4 regions of the Streptomyces coerulescens genome follow, and region 1 is predicted to be linked to each of the others. Evidence: riboswitches for the same ligand, from Rfam matches in the RefSeq annotation. Region 1 holds a riboswitch; each other region holds the start of a gene.
What was found. A riboswitch is a leader RNA that binds a small molecule or an ion and turns the genes downstream of it on or off. The one in region 1 is predicted to bind cyclic di-AMP.
Positions count from the first base shown of each region.

Region 2: linked by a shared signal. The riboswitch ahead of ACFPQ9_RS31115 (C40 family peptidase) and the one ahead of ACFPQ9_RS08430 (M23 family metallopeptidase) in region 1 are both predicted to bind cyclic di-AMP.
Region 3: linked by a shared signal. The riboswitch ahead of ACFPQ9_RS27920 (transglycosylase family protein) and the one ahead of ACFPQ9_RS08430 (M23 family metallopeptidase) in region 1 are both predicted to bind cyclic di-AMP.
Region 4: linked by a shared signal. The riboswitch ahead of ACFPQ9_RS02935 (LysM peptidoglycan-binding domain-containing M23 family metallopeptidase) and the one ahead of ACFPQ9_RS08430 (M23 family metallopeptidase) in region 1 are both predicted to bind cyclic di-AMP.

Region 1 is NZ_JBHSKM010000004.1:16,839-23,769, forward strand. Features, by position in the region: gene ACFPQ9_RS08410 (MFS transporter) at 1-388, shown strand, start outside; gene lhgO (L-2-hydroxyglutarate oxidase) at 616-1,824, shown strand; gene trmB (tRNA (guanosine(46)-N7)-methyltransferase TrmB) at 1,863-2,714, shown strand; gene ACFPQ9_RS08425 (PrsW family intramembrane metalloprotease) at 2,850-4,196, shown strand; gene ACFPQ9_RS08430 (M23 family metallopeptidase) at 4,367-5,395, opposite strand; cyclic di-AMP (ydaO/yuaA leader) riboswitch at 5,407-5,564, opposite strand; tRNA gene ACFPQ9_RS08435 (tRNA-Met) at 5,885-5,958, opposite strand; gene ACFPQ9_RS08440 (dihydrofolate reductase family protein) at 6,033-6,931, opposite strand, start outside.
Region 2 is NZ_JBHSKM010000024.1:352,036-358,966, forward strand. Features, by position in the region: gene ACFPQ9_RS31095 (sugar porter family MFS transporter) at 1-406, opposite strand, end outside; gene ACFPQ9_RS31100 (TIM barrel protein) at 418-1,380, opposite strand; gene ACFPQ9_RS31105 (LacI family DNA-binding transcriptional regulator) at 1,589-2,593, shown strand; gene ACFPQ9_RS31110 (substrate-binding domain-containing protein) at 2,660-3,664, opposite strand; gene ACFPQ9_RS31115 (C40 family peptidase) at 3,916-5,499, opposite strand; cyclic di-AMP (ydaO/yuaA leader) riboswitch at 5,508-5,681, opposite strand; gene ACFPQ9_RS31120 (NAD-dependent epimerase/dehydratase family protein) at 5,823-6,881, opposite strand.
Region 3 is NZ_JBHSKM010000022.1:108,037-114,967, reverse strand. Features, by position in the region: gene ACFPQ9_RS27930 (cytochrome P450 family protein) at 1-1,097, shown strand, start outside; gene ACFPQ9_RS27925 (transglycosylase family protein) at 1,264-2,343, shown strand; cyclic di-AMP (ydaO/yuaA leader) riboswitch at 2,552-2,750, shown strand; gene ACFPQ9_RS27920 (transglycosylase family protein) at 2,755-3,420, shown strand; gene eno (phosphopyruvate hydratase) at 3,725-5,011, shown strand; gene ACFPQ9_RS27910 (FtsB family cell division protein) at 5,122-5,595, shown strand; gene ACFPQ9_RS27905 (DUF501 domain-containing protein) at 5,621-6,139, shown strand; gene ACFPQ9_RS27900 (Ppx/GppA phosphatase family protein) at 6,273-6,931, shown strand, end outside.
Region 4 is NZ_JBHSKM010000002.1:303,632-310,562, reverse strand. Features, by position in the region: gene ACFPQ9_RS02950 (helix-turn-helix domain-containing protein) at 52-684, shown strand; gene ACFPQ9_RS02945 (DUF6126 family protein) at 681-800, shown strand; gene ACFPQ9_RS02940 (tyrosine-protein phosphatase) at 829-1,626, opposite strand; cyclic di-AMP (ydaO/yuaA leader) riboswitch at 2,209-2,374, shown strand; gene ACFPQ9_RS02935 (LysM peptidoglycan-binding domain-containing M23 family metallopeptidase) at 2,379-3,308, shown strand; gene ACFPQ9_RS02930 (SGNH/GDSL hydrolase family protein) at 3,555-4,340, shown strand; gene ACFPQ9_RS02925 (TetR/AcrR family transcriptional regulator) at 4,443-5,063, opposite strand; gene ACFPQ9_RS02920 (Glu/Leu/Phe/Val dehydrogenase dimerization domain-containing protein) at 5,117-6,295, opposite strand; gene ACFPQ9_RS02915 (MBL fold metallo-hydrolase) at 6,502-6,931, shown strand, end outside.

The sequences.
Region 1 (6,931 bases):
CCGGGAGGGCGACAACGACCCGTCCTGGCTCGGCTTCTACTCCTACGACCGCTTCGCCGCGGACGCCGCGGAGTGCTACCGGGACCTCAAGGCACCGCGACAGGTACGGCGGTTCACCGAGCAGGCCCTGTCGAAGCCGACAGAGGAGTTCGTGCGCTCGCACGGGCTGCGGCTGGTGGTGTCGGCGGTCGCCGAGCTGGAGTCCGGCAATCTCGACGCGGCGTGCGAGCAGGGCGTGCGGGCGGTGGAGGTCGCGGGGCGGATATCGTCCGCGCGCACCACCGAGTACGTGAAGGACCTGCTGCACCGTCTGGAGCCGTACGGCGACGAGCCTCGGGTGGTGGAGCTGCGGGAGCGGGCGCGGCCGCTGCTGATGGCGCCGGCCTAGGCAGCCCACCCCACACTGGGCAGGGGCCGCCCTCTCGGCCCCCGCCTGCTCACCCCCGTCCTCGACGAGAACGTCTCCCCCGCGTCTCCCCCGCGTCTCCCCCGCGTCTCCCCCGCGGCTCCCGGCATGGCACCAGCGCCGGCGGCCTTCGGCGGAACGCGGCGTTCCGTGGGTTTGGCCGCGCTGTCAGTGGCGCAAGGCATTATCGAACCCGGGAGGTGGAGCAGGTGCGGGCGATCGCTTACGACTGTGACGTGCTCGTGGTCGGCGGTGGCATCGTCGGGCTGGCCACGGCGTACGCGATCACGCGTGCGGCCCCGGGCACCCGGGTGACCGTGCTGGAGAAGGAGCCGGGACCGGCCCGGCACCAGACGGGACGCAACAGCGGGGTCATCCACAGCGGGATCTACTACCGGCCGGGGTCCCTCAAGGCGCGGTACGCGGTGCGGGGCGCCGCCGAGATGGTCAAGTTCTGCGCGGAGTACGGCATCGCGCACGCCGTCACCGGCAAGCTGATCGTCGCCACCGAGCGGGAGGAGCTGCCCCGCCTGCACGCCCTGGTGCAGCGCGGCCGGGAGAACGGCATTCCGGTCCGGGAGCTGCGGGCGGCGCAGATCGCGGAGTACGAACCGCAGGTGCGCGGCCTCGCCGCCATACACGTCGGGACGACCGGCGTGTGCGACTTCGTCGGGGTCGCCCGGCAGCTGGCCGAGGGCTCGGGGGCCGAGATCCGGTACGGCGCGCAGGTCGAGTACGTCGACCGGCGGGCGGACCTGGGAGTCGCCGTACGTACGACGGCCGGGGACGTCGTACGCGGCCGGGTCCTGGTGAACTGCGCCGGGCTGTACTGCGACGAGGTGGCCCGGATGACGGGGGACGAGCCGGAGGTGCGGATCGTGCCGTTCCGGGGGGAGTACTACTCGCTGGCCCGGCCCGAGCTGGTGCGGGGGCTGGTGTATCCGGTGCCGGATCCGGCGTTCCCGTTCCTCGGGGTGCATCTCACGCGCGGGATCGACGGAGGCGTGCACATCGGACCGAACGCGGTGCCGGCACTGGCCCGCGAGGGCTACCGCTGGGGTGTCGTACGGCCGGGCGAGGTCGCCACGACGCTGACCTGGCCGGGGACCTGGCGGATGGCGCGGAGGCACTGGCGGTACGGCGCCGGTGAGCTGCGGCGTTCGGTGTCCAGGGCGGCGTTCACGGTGGCGGTGCGCAGGCTGCTGCCCGCGGTGACGTCCGACGATCTGGTGCCCGCGGCGGCTGGTGTGCGGGCGCAGGCAGTACTGCGGGACGGCTCGCTCATGGACGACTTCCTGATCCGCGAGGGCCCCCGGGCCGTGCACGTACTGAACGCCCCGAGCCCCGCGGCGACGGCGTCCCTGCCGATCGGGCGGGAGGTGGCACGCAGGGCGCTGGCGGCGCTGGGCTCGGTGTGAACCGGGTGTGTCGCGCTCCCCGTAAAATCGACCCCACTGTGTCTGACTCCCTCAACGCCTCCGAAGCCCCCCGGCCCGCCACCCCCGCTCAGCCCGAGACCGGCGGGGAGGGTCTGCGCCATGTCCCCGGGGTCTCCGTCCGGCACACCCGGGCCAAGGGTGAGCCGCGGTTCCCGGACGGGCCCAAGGCCGATCCGGCCGGGTCGCACTTCGAGCGGCGGATCCGCAGTTTCCAGCCGCGGCGCAGCAGGGTCACCGCGGGGCAGGCGGACGCGTTGCAGCGGCTGTGGCCCAAGTGGGGACTGGACATCGACGGGCAGCGTGTCGTCGACCTGGCCGAGCTGTTCGGGAACGACAACCCCGTCGTCCTGGAGATCGGCTTCGGCATGGGCGAGGCCACCGCGCAGATGGCCGCCGGCGACCCCGGCACCAACATCCTCGCCGTCGACGTCCACACCCCGGGACAGGGCAACCTCCTCAACCTCGCCGACCACCACGGGCTCGGCAACATCCGCGTGGGCAACGGCGACGCCATCATCCTGTTGCGGGAGATGCTGGAGCCGGACGCGCTGGACGGGCTGCGCGTCTACTTCCCGGACCCCTGGCCCAAGAAGCGGCATCACAAGCGGCGGCTGATCCAGCCCGAGTTCCTCGACCTCGCCGCGACCCGGCTGCGGCCCGGCGCGCTGGTGCACTGCGCCACCGACTGGGAGCCGTACGCCGAACAGATGCTCGACGTGCTGACCGCGCATCCCGACTTCGAGAACACCGTCGCCGACGGCGGTTTCGCGCCCCGTCCCGAGTTCCGGCCGCTGACCCGTTTCGAAGGCCAGGGACTGGACAAGGGTCATGTGGTGAACGACCTGCTCTTCCGCCGCGTACAGCGGTAGGAGCAGCGGGAAGACCAGCACCGACGACCGTCCCCCCGGGGACGACGACAGCAGCATCGACAGCAACCCCTCACCGGCGCCCGAGCCCCCTCGCGCTGCTGCGGGCGGCGCCCCTGCCTCGTTAGGGTCAATGCCGTGGCCACCAGTCCCCCGTACCCGACGCAACCCACCGGTCCCACCGGCGGCACACTGCGGCACGCGCACTGGTGGCACAGGCGTTGGGTGCGCTACGGCGCGCTCAGCACCCTGCTCGCGCTGTCCGGGCTGGTCATCCTCGCGCTGGTGCGCGAGCAGACCGGCACCGAGGGGTTCCTGGTCGGACTCGGGCTCGCCGTGCTGCCGGTGCCGTTGCTGGTGGCGTCCTTCCGCTGGCTGGACCGGGTCGAGCCCGGCCCCTGGCGCAATCTGCTGTTCTCCTTCGCCTGGGGCGCCTGCGCGGCGGCGCTGATAGCGATCGTCGCCAACAGCTTCGCGACCAGATGGATAGCGACCGCGACGGCGGACCCGTCGCACGCGGACACTCTGGGCGCGACCGTGATAGCGCCCGTGGTGGAGGAGCTGGCGAAGGCGGCGGCCGTGCTGCTGGTCTTCCTCTTCCGCCGCCGGGACTTCACCGGCATCGTCGACGGCGTGGTGATAGCCGGGGTCACCGCCACCGGCTTCGCCTTCACCGAGAACATCCTCTACCTCGGTACCGCCTTCGGTACCGACCAGCTCACCGGCGACCGCGGCATCGCCTCCGTGACGGCGGCGACCTTCTTCGTCCGCGTCATCATGTCGCCCTTCGCGCACCCGCTCTTCACCGTTCTGACCGGCATCGGCTTCGGCATCGCCGCGCTGTCGGGCGAGCGCCGGCAGGTGCGCCGCGTCCTGCTCCCGCTCCTCGGCCTGCTGCTCGCGATGGGCATGCACGCCCTGTGGAACGGCTCCTCGGCCTTCGGCGAGTACGGCTTCTTCGCCGTGTACGCGACCCTCATGGTGCCCGCGTTCGGGCTGCTGACCTGGCTGGTGATCTGGACCCGTCAGCGTGAGCTGCGGACCGTGCGCGAGGAACTGCCCGCCTATGTCGTCGCCGGCTGGCTCTCGCCGGGCGAGCCGTTCGCGCTGGGTTCGATGCGGGACCGGCGGGTGGCCCGGCAGTACGCGCGCCGGCACGGCGGCCGGGCGGCGGCGCGGACCGTGGCGCAGTACGAGGCATGCGCCACGTCGCTGGCGTTCCTACGGCACCGGGGGCGCCGCGGGCGGGCCGGCGCGGACTTCGTCGTACGGGAACAGGAGTTGCTGCACGAGCTGTGGCGCCGCCGGGAGTTCGCCCGCCCGGCCCTGGAGCACGCGGCCGCCGCACAGGCCTGGCGGGGCCACGAGCACGGGTACGGGCACGTGTATGCGGCGCCGGTCCACTGGCAGTCGTACGGTCAGGCCGATGGGCGGACGTACGGCCCGACGGCGCCGTACCCCGCGTACAACCCGTACCGGATGTGATCGGTCCGCCGGGGCGCGGCAGGTGCCGAAAGGCCCTGTGCCGAAAGGTTTTGGAGACATGCCGAAACCGGCAGCCCTGACGTCGGGGGGTCGCCGTCAGGACCGCCGGGGATCAGAAGTGGATGACCGGCGAGGGGTGTCTCAGGGGTGGATGACCGGCGAGGGGTCGCTCAGGGGGTGAGGCCCTTGCCCTGGAGCCACGCCATCGGGTCGATGCCGCTGGAGCTGCCACCGGGGTGCACCTCGAGGTGCAGGTGGGCGCCGGTCACATTGCCGGTGGCGCCCACGCGGCCGATGACGTCGCCCGTGTTGACCTTCTGCCCCACGCTGACGCTGATCGAGGACTGGTGCGCGAACCAGAGCTCGGTGCCGTCGTCGAGGGTGATCTCGGTCTTGTAGCCGTAGGAGCCGTCCCAGCCGGCGAAGGTGACCTCACCGGAGTGGATCGCCTTGATCAGCGTGCCCGTGGGGGCGGCGAAGTCGAGGCCGGTGTGGTAGCCGGAGGACCAGTAGGCGCCGGCCTGACCGAACGTCGAGGTGATGGTGTACGAGGAGGTCGGCAGCGTGTACTGCTTGGCCAGCTCGGCGAGGCGCTCGGCCTCGGCCTTCTTGCGGGCCTCCTCCTCGGCGGCGGCCTTCGCGGCGGCGGCCTTGGCCTTGGCTTCCTTCTCCGCCTTGGCGGCCGCTTCGGCGGCTTCCTTCTCGGCGGCGGCGACCGCGGCCGCGGCGGCCTTGCTGTCGATCTGGTCCTGCTGGAGCTCGGCCTGCGCGATGATCCGGCTGCGCAGCGCTTCGCCGGCGTCGGAGCCGCCCTGCGCGGTCTGCTCGGTGGCCTCGCCCATGGTGCTGAGCGCGGTGGCCGTGTCCTCGGCGGGCTCGGAGGAGTCGTCGTCGGAGATCAGCGGCAGGTCGGGCATGGTGATGGCGACCGGCGGCTTGCCGCTGTTCGCGCTGGCCATGCCGCCCGCGCCGACGGCGGCTATGACGCCGACGCCGAGAACCGTGGAGCTGCGGGCGAGTCCCCCGCCACGCTGCTTGGAGACGCGGTGCCTGCCGCGCACGGGACGAATGGACTCCGCGGTGGGGTTCCACTCCTCGAACGGGCCCTCGTCGGTGCGGTAGCGGTCGTAGCCGAAGGTTTCCGTGCTGCGCTGACTCGGCACGAACGGGGCTTGCGGAGCAGGCCGGTTGGACGCCACGTGGGCGTACTCCTTTCCTTCCTTCTCGCCTACCGGGTTAGCTGACGGGTTCGGAGCAGGAAGGTCTCCTACGCGCGTATATCAACCGTGACTTCCCGGCGATATTCGCGCGATTCACCCCAGGGTGGTGGTTCCCCGGCTCCCTTGCGGGACTCGGCGCGTGCGCACGGAGCCGCCTCTTGTGACGGCTGGGACGACCGCGCTGCGTTATCGAACGTTAATAGACCCGGGGTGCGGATTCCAAGCTGTTCCTCTTGATCATTAACGATTTTCGCCTGGACTTACGGGTCACGAGCGGCCTAAATCGGGCGAGTTGGCCAGAGCTCAGCAGTCACACAGGTATTGACGGTATGTCAGTTGTTATGCGGAGGGCGGTCGACCGGTCACCCTCGGTGGCGGGGCCGGGAAGACACTGACGCCGGGGAAAACACTGACGCCCGGGAAAACACTCAGGGCCGGAACTGTTGAGTTCCGGCCCTGAGTCCTGAGTAGCGGGGACAGGATTTGAACCTGCGACCTCTGGGTTATGAGCCCAGCGAGCTACCGAGCTGCTCCACCCCGCGTCGGTGAATCCATAGTACGCCATCCGCGGGACGCGAAGCACACGGCTTTCCGTGGCGCCGCCACGGACGGGTGCTCAGGCCGGCAGGTGGGCGTTGGGCGCCTTGGCCCGCTCCGCGTATTCCGGCAGCACCAGGACGTCCACGCCACGTGCCGCCAGCATCCCGCTCCCGTCGGCCCCCGTCACGAACGTGTCCGGCTCCCGCCAGGCCGTCACCACCCGGCGGACCCCCGCGTCCAGGATCAGCCGCGCGCAGGGCACGGGCCGGGACGAGCGGTGCGTGCACGGCTCCAGGCTGCTGTACACCGTGGCGGAGGCGAGCATCGGATCCCCGGCCGCGATTTTCGCCAGCGCCGCCTCCTCCGCGTGCACGACCGGATCGCCGCCCTCCCTGGAGTACCCGCGCGCCAGCTCGGTCCCGTCGGCCGCGACGACCACCGCGCCGACACTGAAGGCCGTCTCCGACGGCGGGCACCGCTCCGCCAGCTCGCACGCCAGCGCCAGCCAGTGCCGGTCCGCGGCGGCGGGGAGGGTACCGGTGCCGGGCGCCGTCGGCGCGTAGCGCATCAGGACGACGTCCTCGATGCGGCGCGACTCCAGCAGCCGCAGCCGGCCGCCCTGATAGCCGCCGGGACCGAACAGCCGCGGCGCCTCGGGGTCGCCCACGAACAGCGGGGCCACCACCAGCTGCAGCTCGTCCGCCAGCCCCTGTGTCATCAGCTGTGTGTGAATGGTGCCGCCGCCCTCGACCATCAGCCGCTCAACGCCGCGCACCTCGCGCAGATGCGCCAGCAGGGCCCGCCAGTCCAGCTCCGGCCCCAGCGCGACGACGTCCGCCGCGACCGGCGTCCGGCGCAGCCGCTCCGCGCCCTTCTCCGTCGTGTAGACGACCTTCTCGCCGCCGGTGTGCCAGAAGTTGGCCGCAGGGTCCAGCTCGCCGGACGCGCTGACCGTGACCTTCAGCGGGTACTCCG
Region 2 (6,931 bases), on a different contig from region 1:
TCACCGACGCACCGCCCACCGCGAGGCCGAGCACGAACCGGGCGACGACCATGACGGCGGTCGTCGGCGCCAGCGTGCAGGCGAGCGCGCCGATGAAGAACAGCACCGCGAGGACGAGGATCGTACGGCGTCGGCCGCGCGCGTCCGACAGCCGCCCGCCGACGACGGCACCGAGCGCCGCGCCCAGCAGCAGCGAGCTGGTGACCATGCCCTCGGTGACCGCGGTCAGACCGAGATCGTCCGTCATGTACGGCAGGGCGCCGTTGATGACGCCGGTGTCATAGCCGAAGAGCAGTCCGCCGAAGGTGGCGATGACGGTGATGAGCCGCAGCCGGCGGGAGACCGCGGGCGGGGCGTCCCGGGTGACGGCGGCGGGGGTGTCGGCCGTGGTGTTCCGGACATCCATGGGCCGCCTCCTCACCGGTGACCGGGTGTCTCGAGAGCGGGGCGGCGCGTCCCGGTCAGACCGCAGCCCGCCAGGTGCTCACGCGTTCCCACGGCGATGGGCAGCGGCACCTCGGGCGCGCACGGGTACAGGTCCTGCTCGACGATCACGAACAACTCGGCGTCCAGCCGTGCCAGTTCGGCCACGACATCCGCGGGACTCGGCACCCCCGCGGGCGGCGAGACACACACGCCCCGCCTGACCGCCTCGCCGAACGACAGGTCCTCCGCGGCGACCTGGGCGAGGACGTCCGGGTCCATCTGCTTGATGTGCACGTACCCGACACGCTCACCGAACCGCCGGATCAGGTCGACGTTGTCCCCGCCGCCGTAGGCGACGTGCCCGGTGTCCAGGCACAGGTTCGTCCAGCGGGAGTCCGACTCGTTCAGCAGCCGCTCGATCTCCGGCTGGGTCTGGATGTGGCTGTCGGCGTGCGGGTGGATGACGAGACGAACGTCGTAGTCGTCCAGGAGCAGCTTGCCGAGCCGGTCGGCGGCCTTGCCGAAGCCCGCCCACCGGTCGGCGGTCAGCACCGGCGACTCGGTGAACGCGCCGGTCCTCTCGTCCCGGTACATGGGCGGGATGAGGACCAGGTGGTGGGCGCCGGCGGCGGCCGTCAGCGCGGCGACCCGGCAGACATGGACGAGCATGTCGTCCCATGCCTCGGGGCGGTGCAGCGCGCCGAAGGCGGTACCGCCGGAGACCTTCAGACCGCGTGCGTCGAGCTCCTCCGCGAGTTGCCGGGGGTCGGTGGGGAGATAGCCGTACGGCCCGAGCTCCAGCCACTCGTACCCCGCCTCGGCGAGCTCGTCGAGGAAGCGGGTGTACGGGACCTGCCGGTCGTCCTCGGGGAACCACACGCCCCACGAGTCGGGGGCCGAGCCCAGGCACAGGTTGCCCGCGGTGGTGCGGAGCGAGGTTGGCGCCGTTGCCATGACAAGTCCTTCGGGGAGGGGACGTCAGGGGTGGTGTCCACGAATCTTCTGTCGCGCTCTACTAGCGCGCGCTAGTGCGAGTACGATGACCCTGGTCCAAATGTCATGTCAATAGCTTGTTGCTGGGAGACTTCGAGACCTGGCTCGGGTGAACGACGTCGAAGCTGGGGGTTCACAGGTGGATGCGGCAGGCCGGCAGCGGCCCACGATGGCGGACGTCGCCGAGAAGGCGGGCGTCTCCCGGGCACTCGTCTCGATCGTCTTCAGGGGTCTGCCCGGTGCAGGCAGCGAGACCCGGGAGCGGGTGCTGCGCGTCGCCGACGAGATCGGCTACCGGCCGGACAACGCGGCCCGGCTGCTCGCCCGGGGCCGCAGCCGCACGCTCGGCGTGATGTTCATCGTCCACCAGACCTTCCACACGGATCTCATCGCGGGCATCTACCCGGAGGCGGAGCGGCTCGGTTACGACGTGCTGCTCTCCGGGACGACGCCAGGCCGCGGCGAGGACAAGGCGATCGAGGCCCTGCTCGGCCACCGCTGCGAGGGCCTGATCCTGCTCGCCCCCGACGCCGAGCCCGGCTACCTCGACGAACTCGGACACCGCGCCGCCACCGTCTCGGTGGCCCGTCGTGCGCTCGGCGCCCATGTGGACTTCGTGCACAGCGCCGAAGGCAAGGGGGTGCGCCAGGCCATGGACCACCTCGTGGAACTGGGCCACCGCCGGATCGTGCACATCGACGGCGGGCGCGGCCCCGGCTCGGCCGAGCGGCGGCGCGCCTACCGGGCCGCGATGCGCCGGCACGGGCTGGAGGCCGAGCAGCGGGTGATTCCCGGCACCCACACCGAGGAGTCGGGCATCGAGGCGGGCCGTCTGCTGCTGACGGAACGCGACCGGGGGCTGCCGCTGCCGACAGCCGTCCTCGCGGGCAACGACCGTTGTGCGATGGGCCTGTTGATGTCCCTGACGCGCTCGGGCGTCGATGTCCCGCGCGACCTGTCCGTGGTCGGCTACGACGACAGCCATCTCTCGCACCTGATGCCGATCGGCCTGACCACCGTCCGCCAGGACGCGGTCCTGCTGGCCGAGCACGCCGTGCGCTTCGCCGTGGAACGGCTGGAGGAGCCCGAACTGAAGCCGCGCGAGGCCGTGTTGGACCCCAAGCTCGTCGTGCGCGGCACGAGCGGGCCGGCCCCGCAGGAGCCGGCCCGCTGACGAACAACGGCGGGGCCGACCGCGCCCCGTCGCGGTCACGGCCGGCCCCGCCTGCCCTGTACGCGCCTAGCGCGTGCCCTTCGCGGCGAACTCGGCGACCGCGTCGACGTTGTCCTTGGTGATGAACGCGGGCCCGGTCAGCACCGGAGCACTGCCGCCGCCGCTGAAGTTGCCGTTGGTGCGGTACAGCCACAGCGAGTCGACCGCGAGGTAGCCCTGGAGGTAGGGCTGCTGGTCGACGGCGAACTCGACCTTGCCCTCCTGGACCGCCGTGACCAGCTCCTTGTTGAGGTCGAACGTCGCGACCTCGGCCTTCGCCGCCGCGTCGGACACCGACTGCACCGCGGTCAGCGCGAAGGGCGCGCCCAGCGTGACCACCTGGTCGATGGAGGAGTCCTGCTGGAGCTTGGCGGTGATCGTCGACTTCACGGACGGCATGTCGGTGCCGTTCACATAGAGGTTGTCCGTCTTGCCCTTGAACCCCTTCTTCAGACCGGCGCAGCGGGCCTCCAGCGCGACATGGCCCTGCTCCTGGATGACACACAGCGCGTGCTTGGCGCCGGTCCGGTTGAGCCGCTCGCCGAAGGCCGCGCCCGCGATGTTCTCGTCCTGGCCGAAGTACTCGAGCATGCCGAGCTCCTTCCAGTCGTCCAGGCCGGCGTTGAAGCCGACGACCGGGATGCCGGCCGCCGTCGCCTTGGCGATCACTGCCTTCATCGCGCTCGGCTTGGCCGCGGTCAGGGCGATGCCGTCGACCTTCTGGTCGATCGCGTTCTGCACCAGGTTGGCCTGATTGCCGGCGGCCGGGTCGCTGGAGTAGACGAGCTTGACGTTGTCCTTGGCGGCGGCGGCCTCTGCGCCCTTGCGGATCAGGTCCCAGAAGGTGTCACCGGGAGCCGCGTGAGTGATCATGGCCACCGTCATCCGGGGGGTCGTGGCCTTGCCCGCCGAGGCGTCCGCGGTGCCTTCCTCGGACTTCTTCCCGCCGGAGCCGCTGGAGCATCCCGCGGCGAACAGGGTGGCCGCCAGGGCGGCGGCCGTCAGGCCCGCGGCTCTGTGGTGTCTGCGCATGTCCCATGCACCTCGCTGTGCTGATCGGAGCGACTGGAGCGCTCCACTAGCGCGCTCTAGTGGCAGGAACTATGGAGCCGCCCGCAGATGATGTCAATGGTTTTGTCAGGACGTATCGACAAAGCCGAGGTGGAAGGGCGTGTCAACCGGTGAGGCGGGTGCCGGAACCGGGAGCCATGGAAAAGCCCGGGTCCGCACGACACCACCCCGCCTCCGAGGAGACGGGGTGGATCGATGGGGTCGGCCGAGGCTCAGGCGGGCCGTATCGCGCTGTGGATCGCCGACTCTCCGGCGTAGTGGATCGACTCCTCGCGTACGAGCGCTCCGGGTCCCGGGGCGTGGATCATCATGCCGTTCCCGGAGTAGATCCCGACGTGACCCACGTGGAAGAGGACCAGGTCACCGGGTTCGAGACCGGTGAGGGCGACGCCCTGACCCGCCGTCGCCTGTTCCGGCGCCGTGCGTGGGAGCGTGATGCCGGCGGCCTTCCAGGCGGCCTGGGTGAGGCCGGGGCCGTCGAACGCCTCCGGGCCGGTCGTGCCCGAGACGCAGGGTCTGCCCAGCTGTGCGCGGGCGAACTCCAGGGCCCGGATGGCTCGGGTGTCGTGCGACGCCGTCGATGTCACAGCCGTGCCGGCGGTGGCCGGCGGGGTGGCGGCCGGTGGCGTGGCCATGGTGAGGGTGCCGAGGTGCGGGTCCGTGATGGTGACGGGGCCGGGGGCCGCGGGCGTCGGTGTGGTGAGGGTGCCGAGATATGGGTCCGTGACGGTGGCCGCGGGCGTGGGCGTGGTGAGGGTGCCGAGGTAGGGGTCCGTGATGGTGGTCGTGAAGGGGTCTGCCGTCGGCGCCGGGGCTGTCACCGGCGGGGCCGTCGCCCCGGGCGGGACGGTGGTGAGGTCGGCGGCCGACTGCGCCTGCAGGGCCTGCCAATGGTCATCGGCGGAGAGCTGGGGCCGGGCCGGCGGCGTGCCCCAGGTGTCGGTCGCGGTCAGCGCGGCGATCGCCGTCGGCGGGGCGCTCTGCCGCGTGGCGTACAGGGACAGCAACTCGCGGGCCCGGTCGAGCTTGCGCCGGTTGTGCTCCTTGGTCGTCCGCAGTGAGGCCCGCGTCTGCGGGGCGGCCGCGGTGTCGACGGCCGGGACGGCGGCGGAGGGCGAGGTGGTCGACGCGGGCAGGGCGGGGAGCGTCGGGAGGACCTGGGTGGCCTGAAGGTCCGCCGACGGGGCCCCGGGCACGGCCGGCAGCGCGGCGAGGGGACCGGCGGTCAGCTCGGCGACCAAAGCCGCCCCGCTGCCCGGACCGGACGTCAACTCCCGGACCGGGGCGGCGGGCAGCTCCAGCGGGGCGCGACCGGTCGACTCACGCGCCGGGGCGAGGTCCCGCACCGCACGCGCGGGCCTGCGCCCGACGGGACGTTCCGGTGTTCTGTCGCTGGGCAGCGCGGCCGGCACGGTCGGACCCAGCTTTGCACGCGCGACGTCGAACCACTGACGGGTGACGTTGTCGAGCGCGGGGTCGCCGCGCCTGTCCTCGCCCGCCCGGGTACCGGCGGACGCGGTTCCGGCGTCAGCCGGGCGGGCGCCTCGCTTGCGCGGGCCCGTCGACGAGGCGCGGGTGGCGTTGAAGGTTCCCGAGTCGGTCTCGGCCCGGTCGTAGAGGGAGGTGATCCGGCGGCTTACTTCCTCACGGCTGGGTGCTTCGTCCGAGGACGAGGGGGCGGCGCCCGCCGTCTGGCCGAGCAGCGCCACCGAGGTGAGGGCCGCCGACGCGAGTGCGGAGTTGCGCATGCCGGGCAGGCTGAGAGCCCCCGGCCGCGCGGTGCCTTCCGGCGCCATGGGCGACGTACTCCTTCCGTACTCCGCCTACCGAGTTAGCTGACGGGTTCGGGCGGTCGGTTCCGGAAGGTGTGCCCTACGGCCGCGCCCCGAAGGGCGGTCGGCCGATTCACCCCAAGTTCGGTTGGGTCCCCGGCTCCGGTGAACCACTTTGAGCGCACCGGACTCGGCGGAGGCCGCGCGTCCCGGCGGGGTTCGCCGGAGGTCGTCGTGCGGCCTGATCCGTAACCTAGCCAACTTGTGCGTCTCCCGTGAAGGTTGAGGCGCCAAATGTCCGATACGTTTTTGTGACCTTCGACGCTCGCGGCGGTGCGGTGGCCCGTTCACTTCACGGTGCGCCGGCGCCGCCACGCTTCGTAATGATCGAGGACCGTCTGCTCGATCGGGCGGTAGGTGATGCCCAGTTCGCTCACGCTGCGGCTGTTGTCCACCCGGAACCGGATGCCGAGGTGTTTACGGATGTAATCCTGCGTCAGGCCGAAGGCGGGGCCGAGGATCCGCACCGGCCAGTGCGGGAGCGCGGTGCGCGGGAGCCGCAGGTCGCGGGGGTACCGGGTCCGCACGATGCGGGACATCTCGTGGAACGACGTCATGGTCTCGGCGGCGACGATGTAGCGTCCCTTCGCGTCCGGGTTCTCGGCGGCGGCGATGTGTGCGTCGGCCACCTCGCGTACGTCCGCCGTGGTGAAGCTGAAGTCCGGGGCGCCGTAGAAGAAGTAGCCCTTGAAGAGCTCCTGGAGCAGGAACAGGCTGCCGGACTCGGAGGCGGGCGTCAGGGACGGGCCCAGGATCAGGCCGGGGTTGACCGACACCAGGCGCCAGCGGCCCTGGGCGGCCTCCGCGTCCCGGGCGGCGCGTTCGGCGACCGTCTTGGCGTAGTGGTACGGGTTGTTCTCCACGGTGCTGGTGGTGTTGAAGTACCGCTCGGAGAGCACCTCGTCGTCCATCCTCAGGACGTCCGCGTAGTCGCCGAAGATCGTGCCCACGGTGGAGGTGAGCACGACCCGTTCCACCGTGGGTGTCCGCTCGACGGCTGCCAGCACATTGCGGGTGCCGAGCAGGGCCGGGTCCACCATGTCCCGGCGGCCGTCCTTGATCTTCTCCGGCATACGGAACGGCGACGCCACGTGGAACACCGTCCGGCAGCCGGTCATCGCCTCGTCGAAGGCGCCCTCGGTCAGCAGGTCCGCCTCGAACAGGGACAGCCGACCGGGGTGCGCGTCCTGCATCTCCCGCAGCGGCCGCACCTTGGACGTGGCGGCCGTGCTGCGCACGGTGGCGTGAACGCGATCGCCGCGCTCCAGAAGCCGATGCACCAGATGGCTGCCGACGAACCCACTGCCACCGGTCACCAGCACGGCTGCCGAACCGTCCGAGCCCACGCCCTCACCCCTCACTTCGTGCGGTCGGGGTCACCTTATGGCGCGGCGTC
Region 3 (6,931 bases), on a different contig from region 1:
CGCTCGCCGACAACCGGCTCTCCAAGAACCCGGCCCATCACGACGAGCCCGCGCACGCCAAGGGCAAGACCGGGATCCCGGGGGAGCGCAAGGCCGAGTTGATGACGCATCTGCTCAACATCGATCCGCCGGACCACACCAGGCTGCGTCGGCTCGTCTCCAAGGCCTTCACGCCCCGCAGGGTCGCCGAGTTCACGCCGCGGGTGCAGGAGCTCACCGATCAGCTCATCGACCGGTTCGCGGAGAAGGGGAGCGCGGATCTGATCCACGAGTTCGCCTTCCCGCTCCCCATCTACGCCATCTGTGACCTGCTCGGCGTCCCGCGCGAGGACCAGGACGACTTCCGGGACTGGGCGGGCATGATGATCCGGCACCAGGGCGGCCCCCGGGGCGGGGTCGCGCGGTCCGTGAAGAAGATGCGCGGGTATCTGGCCGACCTCATCCACCGCAAACGCGAGGCACTTCCGGCCACCCCCGACCCCGGCGAGGACCTCATCTCCGGGCTCATCCGCGCCTCCGACCACGGTGAGCACCTCACCGAGAACGAGGCCGCGGCCATGGCCTTCATCCTGCTGTTCGCGGGCTTCGAGACGACCGTGAACCTCATCGGCAACGGCACCTTCGCCCTGCTCACCCACCCCGAACAGCGCGCCCGCCTGCAGACCTCCCTGGCCGCCCATGACACCGCCCTGCTGGAGACCGGCGTCGAGGAACTCCTGCGCTACGACGGGCCGGTGGAGCTCGCCACCTGGCGTTTCGCCACCGAGCCGCTCACCATCGGCGGGCAGGACATCGCGGCGGGCGACCCCGTTCTGGTCGTCCTGGCCGCCGCCGACCGTGACCCGGAGCGGTTCGCCGACCCCGACGTCCTCGACCTCGGCCGCCGCGACAACCAGCACCTCGGTTACGGCCACGGCATCCACTACTGCCTCGGTGCCCCGCTCGCCCGGCTGGAGGGCCAGACCGCCCTCGCCACGCTCCTCACCCGCCTCCCGGATCTCCGACTCGCCGTGGACCCGGCGGAGTTGAGGTGGCGGGGCGGGCTCATCATGCGCGGACTGCGCACGCTTCCGGTGGAGTTCACCCCTGTTGGGTGACTACGTCCACCTCGGGAAACGTGACACGCACTCATGTCTGTGATCTTCACGTGATCTACGCGGCATTAACTTGTGACAAGTGATCGTCTGCCTATACGTTCACACGTCAACAAGGCGCCCAGGTTTTACGCGCCGTGCTCAGTGCTGTCTCGCGAAAGGTCCCCGCATGCTCTCCGGGAACGGTCGTCACCGTCGCCCCCGTCAGGCTCCGGCTCTTCTCGTCGCGGCAGGAGTCACCGGGTCCGCGATCGCCATCCCGCTCCTCGGCGCCACCGGTGCGAGCGCCGCCGACGGCACGGTCTGGGACAAGGTCGCCGAGTGCGAGAGCGGCGGCTCCTGGAGTGCCGACAACGGCAACGGAGAGTACGGCGGGCTCCAGTTGACCCTGGACGACTGGGAGCGCTACGGCGGTCTCGACTACGCCTCCAGTCCCGACCTGGCCAGCCGCTCGCAGCAGATAGCAGTGGCCCAGGAGATCCTCGCGGACCAGGGCACCAGCCCCTGGGGTACGTGCGCCGTGCTGAACGGCCTCACCAAGGAGTCCGGCTCGGTCGACCTCGACACCGGAGTGGAGGGCGACTCACCCTCCGAGGTGTCCGGATCCTCCGGATTGCTCGATTCATCCAACTCGTCCAACTCATCCGATTCATCCGACGCGTCGGAGGGGTCCGACTCCTCCGGCTCCGGTGACGCCTCCGAGTCGTCGACGCCGTCCGGCGACCCCTCGAAGTCGGCGAGCGACACTCCGGATGCTTCGTCTGAGTCGCCCGGAAAGTCCTCTTCTTCGCCGTCTTCATCCTCCGAGTCCAAGAAGCCCTCGAAGTCCGATGCGTCACCCGAGGCGACGGCCTCGCAGTCGCCGGAGAGCTCGCCCACCGAGGCGCCCAATGCGGACAATCAGGACAACTGGTCCCAGGATGCGGGCTTCTGGAGCCTCGTCGACACCGGTTCGATCGACGGCGCGACCGATGGTGCGGCCGACGGCGCGACCGAGGACGCGACGGCCGGGACCGGCCGGCACCGCGGTGCCAGCGCCGACGAGGGCGACACCGCCGAGGCGGCCACCAAGTCCACCGGGCGCCACGCCTCGTACAAGGTCCGCGAGGGCGACACTCTCGCCTCGATCGCCGACTCGCTTGACCTCGACGGCGGATGGCGCGCGCTGTATCAGGCGAACAAGAAGGCCATCGGCTCCGACGCGAACCGCATCGCTCCCGGTCAGACCTTGGACGTCCCTGCCAAATAACGGTCGAACAGGGTGAAAAACAGCGGCAGTTCGCGTCATATTTCGCGGCGAATGTCCGTTTTGAAAGCAGTGAGAGATAGATCTCAGAAGCCCTGATCGTCTTTGAAATTCCGCGAAACGCGTGTCTACGGTCATGACCGCTCGCCACCAGTGCGGGCCCCTACAGCCGTCACGCCGAATCCTGCCGGCGGCCGTACGGGAACAGTCGTCGCGTAAAGCGCCGTAGGCAGGAGCGGGGGACCCAAGGTTTGCGCCGGGTCCGGCAGTTGAGGTCCTACGGGACCACACGCCGGAGCCGGCTCGGGGTGAAGCCGCGCAGCGGGAGCCGAGAGGCGAACGTGCGCGGCCGGGCAACTCAACCGGCCCGAACCCGACAGCTCACCTCGTAGGCGTCGGTGAGGGGATCCAACCATGCTGTTTTCCAGCAAGGGCAAGCACCGTCGTCCGTCCAAGGCCGCCCGCGCCATCGCCGTCGTCGGCGTCACCGGTGCCGCCGCCGTCGCCGCCCCGCTGATGGCGGCCGGCAGCGCCTCGGCCGCCACCGCCTCCGAGTGGGACGCCGTCGCCCAGTGCGAGTCCGGCGGCAACTGGTCGATCAACACCGGCAACGGCTACTACGGCGGTCTGCAGTTCTCCGCCTCCACCTGGGCCGCGTACGGCGGCACCGCGTACGCCTCCACCGCCGACCAGGCCACCAAGTCCCAGCAGATCGAGATAGCCGAGAAGGTCCTCGCGGGCCAGGGCAAGGGTGCCTGGCCGCACTGCGGCACCGGCCTGTCCAGCGCCGCGTACAACGGCTCCACCGAGACCGCCCCTCGCGCTGCTGAGCAGCAGTCGGCCTCCCGCTCCGCCGACCGCCCGGCCGCCAAGAAGAGCACCAAGACCGTCACCACCCCGACCGGCAAGAAGGTCAAGAAGGGCGACGGCGAGTACAAGGTCGCCAAGGGTGACACCCTCAGCACGATCGCGGCCGAGCACGACGTCAAGGGCGGCTGGGAGAAGCTCTTCCAGCTGAACAAGGACATCGTCGAGGACGCCGACCTGATCTACCCCGGTCAGCAGCTGCACCTGAAGTAAGAGGGCGCGGCCACGGCGCGTACGTGGCCGACAGCTGAACCACAGCGCCTTCACATCCGTGGACTCCATAGTGAAGGCGTCGTGAGGGCCACCCCCGTCCCCACGAACTCCCCGCCTCGGTGCGTCTTCCCCCGTACGCACCGGGGCGGGGTTCTTTGTACCGCGTCTTTGTTCCGTTCGGAAACAATTTACTCTCGGTTCCGTCCACGGGGCGGTCGACCGCTGGTCTGATGCCCGGAGCCGGTTAGGCTCATCCCGCAGTCCCACCGCGGACCGCGTACCCGCGTCACATCCCAAGAAGGAGATGCTCGTGCCGTCCATCGACGTCGTCGTAGCCCGGGAAATCCTGGACTCCCGAGGCAATCCCACGGTCGAGGTCGAGGTCGGCCTCGACGACGGCAGCACGGGTCGTGCCGCCGTTCCGTCCGGCGCCTCCACCGGTGCCTTCGAGGCCATCGAGCTGCGTGACGGTGACCCGAACCGCTACCAGGGCAAGGGCGTCGAGAAGGCCGTCCTCGCCGTCATCGAGCAGATCGGCCCGGAGCTCGTCGGCTACGACGCCACCGAGCAGCGCCTGATCGACCAGGCCATGTTCGACCTGGATGCCACCGACAACAAGGGCTCCCTCGGTGCAAACGCCATCCTCGGCGTCTCCCTGGCCGTCGCCCACGCCGCCTCCGAGGCGTCCGACCTGCCGCTGTTCCGCTACCTCGGTGGCCCGAACGCGCACCTGCTCCCCGTCCCGATGATGAACATCCTCAACGGTGGATCCCACGCGGACTCCAACGTCGACATCCAGGAGTTCATGATCGCCCCGATCGGCGCGGAGTCCTTCTCCGAGGCCCTGCGCTGGGGCACCGAGGTCTACCACACCCTCAAGAAGGTGCTGAAGGGCCGCGGCCTGTCCACCGGCCTCGGCGACGAGGGCGGCTTCGCCCCGAACCTCGGCTCCAACCGCGAGGCCCTCGACCTCATCCTCGAAGCGATCAAGGAAGCCGGCTACGCGCCCGGCGAGCAGATCGCCCTCGCGCTCGACGTCGCCGCCTCCGAGTTCTACAAGGACGGCACGTACGTCTTCGAGGGCAAGGAGCGCTCCGCCGCCGAGATGACGGAGTACTACGAGGAGCTCGTCGCGGCCTACCCGCTCGTCTCCATCGAGGACCCGCTGTTCGAGGACGACTGGGCCGGCTGGAAGGTCATCACCGACAAGCTCGGCGACAAGGTCCAGCTGGTCGGCGACGACCTGTTCGTCACCAACCCCGAGCGCCTGGCCCGCGGCATCGAGGAGGGCACCGCCAACGCCCTGCTCGTGAAGGTGAACCAGATCGGCTCGCTCACCGAGACCCTGGACGCCGTCGAGCTCGCCCAGCGCAGCGGCTTCAAGTGCATGATGTCCCACCGCTCCGGCGAGACCGAGGACGTCACCATCGCCGACCTGGCCGTCGCCACCAACTGCGGCCAGATCAAGACCGGCGCCCCGGCCCGCTCCGAGCGCGTGGCCAAGTACAACCAGCTGCTGCGCATCGAGGAGATCCTCGACGACGCCGCGGTGTACGCCGGCCGCAGCGCCTTCCCGCGCTTCAAGGGCTGACCCCGGCTGACCTCACCTGGGTAAGGCTTAGCCAGTCGTACGTACGTCCCCGTACTCGGTCCCGTACCGTGTGCGGGGACGTATGCACGTGAAAGGGGAGGCGAGAGCCGATGGCCGTCAAGGACCGGGACCGTTTCTCCACCGCGACCAGGATCCGGTTGCTCGGCGAGCAGACGGCGGCCCGCGTCTACCGCTCCCAGACCAAGCGGCAGGCCCGGCGCTCCCGGCTCACCGGACGCGCCGCGCTGCTCGCGCTGGTGGTCTGCTCGCTCGTCGTGGCGCTGGCCTACCCGATAAGGCAGTACGTCTCGCAGCGCGCCGAGATCGCCGACCTCCAGCGGGAGAAGGAGGAGGCCGCCCAGCGCGTCGAGGACCTGCGCGACATCAAGGCGCGCTGGCAGGACGACGCGTACGCCGAACAGCAGATCCGGCAGCGGCTGCACTATGTGATGCCCGGGGAGACGGGCTTCATCGTGGTCGACCCGGACGCGGCGAAGAAGTCGCGGACCGACCAGAGCGCGGCCGACCGCCCCTGGTACGCGAACATCTGGGACGGGGTCGACAAGGCCGACGCCGCCCAGTGAGATCCGAACCGATAGAAAGACAGGCATGGAAACGCCCCCGCCGCCCACCCCGCGCACCGAGCCCACCGACGCGGACGTCGAGGCCTTCAAGCAGCAGCTCGGCCGTCCGCCGCGCGGGCTGCGCGCGATCGCACACCGGTGCCCGTGCGGGCAGCCGGACGTGGTCGAGACGGCCCCCCGCCTGCCCGACGGCACGCCCTTCCCGACGCTGTACTACCTGACGTGCCCGAAGGCCTCGTCGGCGATCGGCACGCTGGAGGCGAACGGGGTGATGAAGGAGATGTCGGCGCGGCTGGAGAGCGACCCGGAGCTGGCCGCTGCGTATCGCTCCGCGCACGAGGACTACATCCGGCGGCGCGACGAGATCGAGGAGCTGACCGGGTTTCCGAGCGCCGGGGGTATGCCGGACCGGGTGAAGTGTCTGCATGTGCTGGTCGCGCACTCGCTGGCCGCCGGGCCGGGGGTGAATCCGCTGGGAGACGAGGCGATCGCGATGCTGCCGGAGTGGTGGATGAAGGGGCCGTGCGTGGTGCCGGCCGAGTGAGTCCCGCCCCGCCGCCCCTACCCGTCCCGTCCCCGGGGGCTGCCGCCCCCGGCCCCCCGCATCGGCCTGAACGGCCTCGTCCTCAAACGCCGGACGGGCTGAGATGAGCCTCCGTACCTCTGAAAGGTGCCCCATGACCCGCGTCGCCGCCATCGACTGCGGTACGAACTCCATCCGGCTTCTCGTCGCCGATGTCGACCCTGCCACCGGCGAACTCGTCGACCTGGACCGCCGTATGACCATCGTGCGTCTCGGCCAGGGGGTCGACCGTACGGGGCGGCTGGCGCCGGAGGCGCTGGAGCGTACCTTCGCCGCGTGCCGTGACTACGCGGCGATCATCAAGGAGCACGGCGCCGAGCGGCTGCGCTTCGTGGCCACGTCCGCCTCGCGGGACGCCGAGAACCGGGACGAGTTCGTGCGCGGGGTCATGGACATCCTGGGCGTCGAGCCCGAGGTCGTCACCGGGGACCAGGAGGCGGAGTTCTCCTTCACCGGCGCGACGAAGGAGCTGACGGGGCGGGCGGATCTGCACCGGCCCTACCTGGTCGTGGACATCGGCGGCGGCTCGACCGAGTTCGTCGTCGGCGAGGAGCACGTCCGCGCGGCGCGCTCCGTGGACGTCGGCTGTGTGCGGATGACCGAGCGCCACCTCGTGCGCGACGGCGCGGTCTCCGACCCGCCCTCCGCCGAGCAGATCGCGGCGATAAGGGCGGACATCGAGGCCGCCCTCGACCTCGCCGAGGAGACGGTGCCGCTGCGCGAGGCGAAGACGCTGGTGGGGCTCGCCGGTTC
Region 4 (6,931 bases), on a different contig from region 1:
TCTGAGGCAAGAAATTTGCCGCAGAGGCAAAGCTGCGGCTGAATGGAGAGCATGAGCTCTCCCGAGACCTCGCCCGAGGGCGATGAGGCGGTGCCGACCGAGGCGCTACCCGTCGTCGCGCCACAGCTGCGGGCCCTGCGTCGCCGAGCCGCCCTCACCCTGGAGGCCGCGGCCCGCTCCGCCGGGCTGTCGCCGGCCCATCTCTCCCGGCTGGAGACCGGGCAGCGCCAGCCCTCGCTGCCGATGCTGCTCGCGCTCGCGCGCATCTACGGTACGACGGTTTCCGAGCTGCTCGGCGAGTCGGTCGCCGACCGGGACGCCGTCGTGCGGGCGGCCGACATGGAACCCACCGCCGCCGGTGGCTGGACGTACTGGCAGGCGGGCGCGCCCGGACGCGGGATGCAGGCCCTGCGCGTCCATGTGCCGCACGGCTCGCAGGGCGACATCGTGCGGGTCCATCCCGGCGAGGAGTGGCTCTACGTCCTCGAAGGGCGGTTGCGGCTGCGCCTCGGGGACACCACACACCGGCTCGCGCCCGGTGACAGCGCGCACTTCGACTCGCTCACCCCGCACCGCATCGCCGCCCTGGACCCGGGCGGGGTCGAGCTGCTGTTCGTCCACACCCTGTTGCAGAGCCCCACGGCCACCCTGTGCCTGGGCCCCACCCCTGGAGTGACGCCATGAGCAACATCGAGGACAAGTTCCCGCGCGCCCTGTGGATCCGGTTGTTCATCTACATCGCGGTGGGGCACGTCTTCGCCGCCTTCATCTACTTCCTGTTCGAGGCGGGCGCGAAGTAGACGCGGACGCGCCCGCGCCGGGGCATCGTCAGTCGAGCAGCCGATCCCGCAGGCGCTCCCGTGTCTCGGGGGCCAGCCGCAGGCCCTGCTCCAGGTACGTGTCGACGCCGCCCCACGTCTCCTCGATCGTCTCGAAGGCCGCCGTCAGATACTCGGCGCGCGCGTCGAACAGCGGGCTGAGCAGCTCCATGACCTCGGGCGAGTAGGCGGAGGCGTCGCTGCTGCTGCGGCGCACCTTGTAGCGGCGGTGCTTGGCGTTGGACTCCAGGTAGTCGGCGACGATCGCCTCGCGCTCGACGCCGAGGGCCAGCAGCGTCACGGCGATGGACAGACCCGCGCGATCCTTGCCGGCCGCGCAGTGCATCAGGGCCGGGACGCTGTCCTCGGCGAGCGAGTGCAGTACCTGGGAGTGCTCGCCGGTGCGCTCCTTGATGATCGAGCGGTAGGAGACGATCATCCGGTTCGCGCCCTTGCCGTCCGCCAGTATCCCGCGCAGCTGGTCGAGGTCGCCGTCCCGGACCATCTTCCAGAACTCCGCGCCGTCCGCCGGGTCCGAAAGCGGCAGGTTGACGTTGCGCACGCCCGGCAGCTCGACGTCCGGTCCTTCGAGCTTCTGGTCGGCCGCGTTGCGGAAGTCGAAGATCGTGTGCAGCCCCAGGGAACCGAGGAAGTCGGCGTCCTCGACGGTCGCGTGCGCGAGGTGGCCGCTGCGGAAGAGCACTCCGTGCCGCACCCGTCGTCCGTCCACTGTGGGCAGGCCGCCGACATCACGGAAGTTGCGAACCCCGGCCAGTTCAGGCTCGGTCGACGGGATCTGCTGCGTCACGGGGGCTCCTCCCGGTCGGCCCCGGCGGCGCGGCTCGGCGATGCGGCCGACGGGGTGCGCTCTCGACCATACGACATGGATTCCTGAGGCAATGAGTTGTCCACAGGCGCTGTCACGGCGAGCCCTTCCGGTGCTCCGACTGTGGGACATGGATCCGACAGTGGCGTGCGAATGCCTTGAAACGGGCGAAATTCACTGAAGGGTCTTAATGGTGCATCACGGGCTTCACGTCGGCTTCGAGGGCGACCTTGATGTGCCAGTTATTCGACTCCGTCACATCTAGGTGTTCTGTCCGAATTGGCGCCTTCATTCCAACTCGCTCTGCAATAAAGAAAGCTGGAGCAGTGTCACGTGAGCAGCGTCATATCCGTGACAGTGAGTCGCCCGTCATGTCCACGTAATTCATGCCCTTTTCAAGGGACTTTGAGCCGTACGGCACTCACATATTTCACGGACCGTGACGGTTAATTCCCACAAGGGATCAACGGGAACGCATTCGGACGGAACCTCTCACTTGTTCCCATGCGTCTTCCTCGCTTACGTTCACGACCAATCCGGACGGACGCCCAATCCTGCCGCCGCTCGGATTCCGCGCAAACTCACCCGTGCACGGCAGGAGCGGGGGACCCACAGGTACAACCGCCTGTTCCGGTCTCCGGAACGGCTAGGGGTCAAGTCGCGCCACGGCGCGGCCGGGCATCTCCAGCCCGCACCCGACAGCTCACCTCGCAGGCGCCGGAGAGGAATTCGTCATGCCCGCGAAGGGTAAGCATCGCCGTCCGAAGTCCCTGCGCTTCACCCGCTCCATCGCCGTCGCCGGAACCGGTGGCGCCGCTCTCGCTCTTCCGCTCATGGGAGCCACCGGCGCCCACGCCGCTCCCTCGCACTCCGTTTCGGAAAAGGCCGTTCAGTCCCTTCCGGTCGCCGGCCAGAAGGCTGTCGAGAAGAAGGCCGCCCCGAAGAAGACGGACGTGCGGACCTATTCGGTGAAGGTCGGCGATTACCTTTCGAAGATCGCCGACGAGCAGAACGTCAGCGGTGGCTGGAAGCAGCTCTACGCCGACAACCGTGAGACCGTCGGCGCCGACCCGTCGCTGATCCACCCGGGTCTCAAGCTCACCATCGGTGGCAAGAAGGCCGCGACGACCGCCCCCAAGACGTCGTCCTCCAAGCCCTCTTCGGCGTCCAAGTCGTCCGCGAAGGACTCGTCCGCCGCGAAGCCCGCCGCGCCGAAGAAGGCGCAGAAGGCGACCACCGCCACCAGCACGGTCAACGGCTTCTCCGCTCCGCTGACCGGCGCCTCCCTCGGCACCGCCTACAAGGTCGCGGGCAGCATGTGGTCCAGCGGCTACCACACCGGCGTCGACTTCGCCGCCGCGACCGGCACTCCGCTGAAGGCGGTCGGCGCGGGCACCGTCGTCTCGGCCGGCTGGGGCGGCGCCTACGGCAACCAGGTCGTCATCCAGCTCGCCGACGGCCACTACGCCCAGTACGCCCACCTGTCCTCGCTCTCGGTCGCCGGCGGCCAGACGGTGACCGCGGGCCAGCAGATCGGCCTCTCCGGCGCGACCGGCAACGTCACCGGCCCGCACCTGCACTTCGAGATCCGCACCACGCCGGACTACGGCTCGGACGTGGACCCGATCGCCTACCTGCGCGCCAAGGGCGTCGCCATCGGCTGACGCGCGTCCCACGCGAGAACCACCTGCCTGACACGCGGCCGAAGGCCGGACCCCGATCCCCGGGTCCGGCCTTCGGCATGTTGCGCCCACAACACCCCTGTTCACAGGGTTATTCCACGTTTGGCGAACACTTTAGGAGTGGCTTATCTCACCGCTCGTCAACCTTTTCCTACGGTCGCGTAGGTCACATTCGAAAGGGAATCATGTGCCGATGTGGCAGACGATTCGAAGAGTGACAGCAGTGCAGTGATCGGGTCGTACGTTGCGGTGGGGGACAGCTTCACCGAGGGCGTCGGCGACCCCGGCCCCGACGGGGCATTCGTCGGCTGGGCGGACCGGTTCGCGGTCCTGCTGGCGGACCGGCGCCCCGAGGGCGACTTCAACTACACCAACCTCGCCGTGCGCGGCAAACTGCTCGACCAGATCATCGAGGACCAGCTTCCGAAGGCCGCCGAACTGGCCCCGGACCTGGTCTCGTTCTGTGCGGGCGGCAACGACATCATCCGACCCGGAACCGACCCCGACGAGGTCGCCGAGCGCTTCGAGCGGGCGATCGTCCGGCTCACCTCGGCCGTCGGCACCGTCATGGTGACGACCGGCTTCGACACCCGTGGCGTGCCCGTGCTGAAGCATCTGCGCGGCAAGATCGCCACGTACAACGGACATGTGCGGGCCATCGCCGACCGGTACGGCTGCCCGGTGCTCGACCTGTGGTCCCTGAAGACCGTTCAGGACCGCCGCGCCTGGGACGACGACCGGCTCCACCTCTCTCCCGAGGGACACACGCGCGTGGCGCTCCGCGCCGGTCAGGTCCTCGGCCTGGAGATCCCCGCCGACCCGGACCAGCCCTGGCCGCCGCTCCCGCCCCGCGGCACCCTCGAGGTTCGCCGGGACGACGTCCACTGGGCGCGTGAGTACCTGGTGCCATGGATCGGCCGGCGACTGCGCGGTGAGTCGTCGGGAGATCATGTGACGGCCAAGGGCGCCCTGTCCCCGGACGACATCAAGATGCGGATCCGATCGGTGGCTTGAGCGCGGTTCGCGAGCGACCGGTGCGTCCGGGCCGTACCGATGGCTGATCGGTGCGGCCCGGACGTATGTGGTCACACCTATGTGGTCACACCACATACGCCCTCACCGGTTCGACGCCGTCAACGCCTTTCGCTCCAGCCCGAGTTCCCGGGCGAGTGCCTCGTCCACCCACTCCTGGGCGCGCGCGCGTGAGACCGCGCCCGGGTACGACGTGAGCTGTACGGCGAGCCCGTCGAGCAGAGCCGTCAGCCGCAGGGCCGACCCGTGGGGGTCCGGGCAGTGGAACTCCTCGGCGGCGACGCCCTCGGCGATCACCTCGGTGATGGCCCCCTTCCACTGCCGGTCGAGGTCCCGGGTGACCTCCTGGAGCGCGGGTTCCCGCAGGGCGGCCGCCCAGCCCTCGATCCACAGCCGCCACCCCTTGGCCTGACCGGTCGGCGCGTACCAGCGCACGGCCGCCCGCAGCCGTCGCAGTGCCGTCGTGCGCCGCCCGAGGATCCGGCGCAGATGGGCCAGGTCGCCTTCGGCCGCATGGGTGAACGCGGCCGCGACGAGCTTTTCCTTGGTGTCGAAGTGATACAGCACCAACGCGTTGCTCACGCCGAGCACCGAGGCCACGTCGGCGATCCTCACCGCCGCCACGCCCCGCGCCTCTATCTGTTCGACGGCGGCCCGCAGCAACTCCTCACGCCGCTCCGCCACGCTCAACCGCACTCTTGCCACGTCGTCACCCTAGAGCGTCCTGGAGCGTCAGCACCGACCGGTCCCGGGGGGCGTCACCGGTGCCGACCGAACCGTTCGGCGATCAACGGCAGCCGCTCCGCCGCGATGGCGTGCGCGGCGGCCCGCGGAGCCGTCCCGTCCGCCTCGGCGCGGGCCAGGGTGAGGTCGGTCAGGGCCCGCATGGAGCGTCGTGTGTGGGCGAACGCCTGGTCCGCGTCCGGGCCGATGTCCCCGAACAGCGTCCACCACCACCAGGCGTTCGTGCCCGAGTTGACCACGACGTCCGGCAGTACGGTGATGCCGCGCGCGGCCAGCAGCTCCTCCGCCTCCGGTCGTACGGGCATGTTGGCGGCCTCCGCGATCCAACGCGCGGTGATGCGGCCCTGGTTCGCGGCGTCGATCACGTACGACACGGCCGCCGGCACCAGCACCTCCGCCTCGGCCGACAGCCAGGCGTCGCCCGGCAGTTCGCGGTCCCCGGGACGCAGTGCGGCCCGATCGACCGTGCCGTAGGCGTCGCGTGCCGCCAGCAGGCTCTCGACGTCGAGTCCGGCCGGGTTGGCGATCGTGCCCTTGATGTCGGCGACGGCCACGACGGTGAGCCCCGCGCGCGTGAGGAAGCGTGCCGTGGCCCCGCCCATGGTCCCCAGGCCCTGCACGGCGGCGCGCGTCCTCCAGTACGGCACACCGGCCCGGTCCAGCGCGGTCAGCACCGACTCCGCGACCCCGCAGCCGCCGACCAGCTCGTCGAGCCCGATGCCGTCGACCTCGACCGCGAACGCCTCCGCGAGCCGCCGCCGGGCACCCACCTCGTCGTCGAGCAGCGGGTACACGGCCTGGACGGACGAGACGAGCCCCGCCTCGGCCATGGCCCGGTCGACCACGTCCTGGGCGAGGCCGAGATCCTCGCCCGTGGTCCAGAAGTTCTCGATGTACGGCCGCATGCTCCGCAGGTAGCGCACCAGGAGCCCGTACGCCTCCGCGTCCCGGGGGTCGCAGTCGATGCCGCCCTTCGCGCCGCCCAGGGGGACGTAGCGCGCCTGGGGGTCGTAGTGCAGGGCCTCCTTCATGCTCATGCCCTGAGCCAGCCCGGTGACCTCGTCCAGCGTGCAGCCCGGCCGCATCCGCAGCCCGCCGCTGGCCACGCCGCGCACCAGTCGGTCGACGACCAGGAAGCCCTGACGGCCGGTGACGTGGTCGGTCCAGGTGAGGGACAGCAGGGGGGTGGTCATGGGTCCTCGGGGTGGTTCCAGGGCGATGCCGCGGGCCGGCTACTACTGAACGACGAGTCAGTATCGGAGGTCGGTGGGGACATGTCAATGTGATGGATGGATCTCTGTGGACGCGGGGCGCCGGACCTTCCCGACCAGGGGGGATCCGAAGGTGTCGGAGGGGCCGCCCATAATGGAATTCCTCACCGAATCCAGCTGGAGGTACCGTGGCCGGTTTCCGATTCCCGAGCTCCGGGCTGCGCGCCCTGCGGCCCGAGGCCTTCGGCGTGGATCCGAGCGGTGAGCGCATGGCGCGTATCCGCAGATCACCGCACTTCAAAGACGGTGTATTCCAGAATCCGGGGGGCGAGGCCAGGACCAGGCCGTCCGGGTCCATGCTGGAGTTCGCCAAGGTCTTCTTCGACAAGGACACCCGGCCCCGCCGGACCCCGAAGGGCACCGTGCCGGTGCACCCCACCACCTACGCGGACCTGGCCAAGCCGCCCGCCACGGGACTGCGTCTTACCTGGATGGGGCACTCCAGCATCCTCGCGGAGATCGACGGCCACCGGGTCCTCTTCGACCCCGTGTGGGGCGAGCGCTGCTCCCCGTTCCCCTTCGCGGGGCCGAAGCGGCTGCACCCCGTGCCGTTGCCGC